DNA from 2 places in the Pseudoalteromonas sp. Z9A4 genome. Region 2 is predicted to be linked to the other one. Evidence: predicted binding sites of a transcription regulator. Region 2 holds the regulator's gene; the other holds the start of a gene.
The links. Region 2 encodes NrdR, which represses ribonucleotide reductase genes. Its sites were predicted from a motif close to AAACACNANATNTNGTGTTT; they were not measured.
Positions count from the first base shown of each region.

Region 1: the regulator NrdR is predicted to act here: its motif matches at 1,049-1,068, upstream of nrdA (class 1a ribonucleoside-diphosphate reductase subunit alpha).

Region 1 covers NZ_WTLA01000001.1:337,846-340,055, forward strand. The annotation lists gene nrdA (class 1a ribonucleoside-diphosphate reductase subunit alpha) at 1-929, opposite strand, end outside; gene GQR54_RS01390 (HAD-IA family hydrolase) at 1,338-2,018, opposite strand; gene ubiG (bifunctional 2-polyprenyl-6-hydroxyphenol methylase/3-demethylubiquinol 3-O-methyltransferase UbiG) at 2,018-2,210, opposite strand, start outside.
Region 2 covers NZ_WTLA01000017.1:18,834-21,043, reverse strand. The annotation lists gene glyA (serine hydroxymethyltransferase) at 1-804, shown strand, start outside; gene nrdR (transcriptional regulator NrdR) at 909-1,358, shown strand; gene ribD (bifunctional diaminohydroxyphosphoribosylaminopyrimidine deaminase/5-amino-6-(5-phosphoribosylamino)uracil reductase RibD) at 1,525-2,210, shown strand, end outside.

The sequences.
Region 1 (2,210 bases), on a different contig from region 2:
TGCCAAAGCGGGTAAAACAATGTTGCTGCGCCGCCACGTACACCACCTTGTGAACAGCTTTTAACAGCTGTTTGAAAGTGCTTATAAAAAGGAATACAACCTGTGTGGTACGCTTCGCCGTTACGAATGTGGCTACCTAGCGCACGAATACGACCTGCGTTAATACCAATGCCCGCACGTTGTGATACGTATTTAACAATCGCAGACGATGTAGCATTGATTGAATCAAGGCTGTCGCCACACTCAATTAATACACATGAGCTAAACTGGCGAGTAGGCGTACGTACACCTGCCATAATAGGCGTAGGTAATGATATTTTAAATAACGAGACTGCATCATAAAAACGCTTAATGTAAGAAACGCGTGTTTCACGTGGGTAGTCAGAGAATAAGCTTGCCGCGACTAAAATATATAAAAACTGTGCACTTTCGTAAATCTCACCCGATACACGGTTTTGAACAAGGTATTTACCTTCAAGCTGTTTTACAGCCGCGTAGCTAAAATTAAGATCGCGAGAATGATCGAGGTATGCATCAAGCTCGTCTAACTCTTGCTCAGTGTAATCTACAAGTAAGTGAGCGTCGTAGCGTTTATCTTCAACCATTTTTGTTACATGGTTAAATAAACGTGGTGGCTCAAATTGGCCGTACGCTTTTTTACGTAAATGGAATACAGCTAAACGTGCCGCTAGGTATTGGTAATCAGGCGATTCTTTTGAAATTTGATCTGCAGCAGCTTTAATAATGGTTTCGTGTATGTCTTTAGTACGAATACCGTCGTAAAACTGAATGTGTGATTTTAATTCAACTTGCGAAACCGATACGTTTTTTAAACCTTCGGCGGCCCATTCAATAACGCGATGGATCTTATCAAGATCAAGAGGCTCTTTACGCCCGTCACGTTTGCTTACAGATAACTGTTGGTTCATTTGCCTGTATTCCTTGGGAATTATGTATTTTGACCAATGCGTCATACCTCGCAATGGCAAGGTAAGTACTCATTTATTATAAGTTTCACCGTAATGGCGAATTTAATTGAATAACATTTGGCCACAATATCTGGTGTTGTTCAATTTAGAGATCACAAGATAGTGTGGTCTGAGTTGTTTTGCAAGGGACATAATTGCCCCTATATGTGGATAACTTTGGGATAACGCATTTGTGTTAGTAGACACTCACCTTCGAACAATCATTTAAGTTAGAATATGCAAAAATCAACTAATGATCTGCTAAATTTACGCATTTTAAAAATAAATTTTGACTGCTTTTTTTATCGACAAGCTTTGTGTGAAAACTAACACAATCACAATATATAGTGTTTAATAATTAACATGGCACTATATATGGTTAAAACCATCAATTGGACTTTGCCAGTTAAAATCAGCATTCCAGCTGTTGGCTTTATCAATACTTGGTATATAACCCCAAAGTGCCGTTGCAGTGTGCATACCTGCCGCTTTGCCTGCTTGTATGTCACGCTGTGCATCACCAATGTACAAACAACGGTTTGGTTTTACCCCCATAAGCTTTGCACAATGTAGCAGTGGTAGCGGTGATGGTTTGGCCTCAGCGAAGGTATCGCCACTTATTACTACACTGGCGTTTTTTAAAGCGAGGATAGCAGCCACTAAAGGCTCGGTCAAAAAGCCAGGTTTGTTAGTCATGATCCCCCATTTGATCTTTTTTTGATCAAGGGCGATAAGTAACGATTCAACTCCAGAGAAGCAATGCGTGTGTTTTGCTATGTTTGCAGCGTACTCGTCAACTAATTGCTTAATCAGCTCGCTTTGGGGTTGTTTAGCCCATAACTCTTTAAAACCAGCCTCTAATAGCGCACCTGCGCCGTTAGATGCTGCAGGGCGGTATACATCACTACTAACAGGTGTGATTTTATTACTTATAAGCACTGCGTTTAAAGCGGCGCCTAAATCATCAGCGGTATCGAGCAGGGTGCCGTCTAAATCAAATAAAAATGCATCGTACTCAATAAGAGGCAGTGGGGCTTGAGAGCTAGCCATTAAGCTAACTTCTCAAAATAAAGTATGTAATTTACGCTAACGTCGTTATTAAGCGTATATTGCTTTGATAGTGGGTTATAAGAAAGCCCTGTACTTGCACGTACTTTTAAACCCGCTTGCTCCGCCCATGCAATAAGCTGTGCAGGCTTTATAAACTTTTTATGGTCGTGTGTACCTTCAGGCACCATTTTT
Region 2 (2,210 bases):
GGCGAAATTGATTACGCACAAGTTGAAGCACTAGCACTTGAGCACAAGCCAAAAATGATTATTGGTGGTTTCTCAGCGTACTCTGGTATTGTTGATTGGGCTAAATTCCGTGAAATTGCTGACAAAATCGGTGCTTATCTGTTTGTTGATATGGCTCACGTTGCGGGTTTAATTGCGGCAGGCGTTTACCCAAGCCCTGTTCCTCATGCACACGTTGTAACTACAACTACGCATAAAACACTTGCAGGCCCTCGTGGTGGTTTGATTATTTCTGCATGTGGCGACGAAGCAATCTACAAAAAGCTTAACAGCGCTGTTTTCCCTGGTGGCCAAGGCGGTCCTTTATGTCATGTTATTGCAGCAAAAGCAGTGGCATTTAAAGAAGCACTTCAACCAGAGTTTAAAGTATACCAAACACAAGTTGTTAAAAACGCAAAAGCAATGGTTGCTGTAATGCAAGAGCGCGGCTACAAAATCGTTTCTGACAAAACTGAAAACCACTTATTTTTACTTGATTTAATCGATAAAGATATCACTGGTAAAGATGCAGATGCTGCCCTAGGCAACGCTAACATCACAGTTAATAAAAACTCAGTGCCTAACGATCCTCGCTCACCATTTGTAACATCTGGTTTGCGTATTGGTTCTCCTGCAATTACTCGTCGTGGTTTTACTGAAGTAGAATCAAAAGAGCTTGCTGGCTGGATTTGTGACGTACTAGATAACATCACTGATGAATCTGTACAGGCGCAAGTTAAAGAAAAAGTAAAAGCAATTTGTGCAAAGTTACCTGTTTACGCTTAATTGCATAAGCGGCAGTAATTTAGAGCACATAAGCCCTAATTTTTGCTAAGATAAAAGACCGCTATTTAGCGGTCTTTTTTGTTTTAAAACGGAAGTACCGAGCTATGCATTGTCCATTTTGTACCGCAAAAGATACTAAAGTAATTGACTCACGCCTTGTTGGCGGAGGCCATCAAGTTCGCAGGCGTCGTGAGTGTAACGACTGCCACGAGCGCTTTACTACATTTGAAGGCGCTGAACTGGTTATGCCTCGTGTTATTAAACAAGACGGCAGCCGCGAACCATTTAACGAAGATAAACTTTTAAATGGCTTAAACCGTGCACTCGAAAAACGCCCAGTGAGCACCGAGCAAGTAGACGAAGTAGTGAATATAATAAAATCGCAACTACGCGCAACGGGTGAGCGAGAAATTTCAAGCCATTTGGTTGGTGAATGCATTATGGAAGCCCTCAAAAAACTCGATAAAGTAGCGTACGTAAGATTTGCCTCTGTTTATCGCTCGTTTGAAGATATACGCGAATTTGGCGAAGAAATTGCCCGCTTAGGGGAGTAATACCAATTTTATTAAAAACATGATTATTCTATCGCATTAAATAGCGCACTCACTGCGTTAAAAATTATTCATATAGAACAACTATATGTCATAATTTTCGCCTTGTTATTGCGCTATTTTCTTAGCGCTATAATAGACCACTTATTTAACGCAATTGGTATAATAAATGCTTAACCAAGTTCCTTTTACAGAACATGATGAAATGTATATGGCACGCGCCATAGAACTTGCAAAAAAAGGCCGGTTTACTACCACGCCTAACCCTAATGTTGGCTGTGTATTAGTTAAAAATAATCAAATAATTGGTGAGGGTTTTCATCAATTAGCAGGTCAAGGCCATGCTGAAGTAAATGCACTGGCAATAGCTGGTAATAATGCACAAGGTGCAACGGCTTATGTAACGCTTGAACCATGTAGTCATTATGGGCGTACGCCACCGTGTGCTGAAGGCTTAAAAAAGGCGGGCGTAGTAAAAGTAATTGCCGCTATGGTTGATACAAACCCACAAGTTGCAGGCAAAGGCCTTAAAATACTGAGCGATGCCGGTATTGAAGTTGCTTATGGATTACTTGAATCACAAGCTCGCGCACTTAACGTTGGCTTTTTTAAGCGAATGGAACAAGGCTTACCTTATGTGACCTGTAAAATGGCAGCAAGCATAGATGGTAAAACAGCGCTTAAAAATGGGCAAAGTAAGTGGATCACAAGTCCTGCTGCTCGACAAGACGTACAATTATATCGAGCGCAAAGCTGCGCTATTTTAACCGGTGCCGATACCGTGCTAGTAGACGATGCTAAACTTAATGTGCGACTAAGCGAGTTGCCTTGCACGTTACCTACCGATTTACCGCT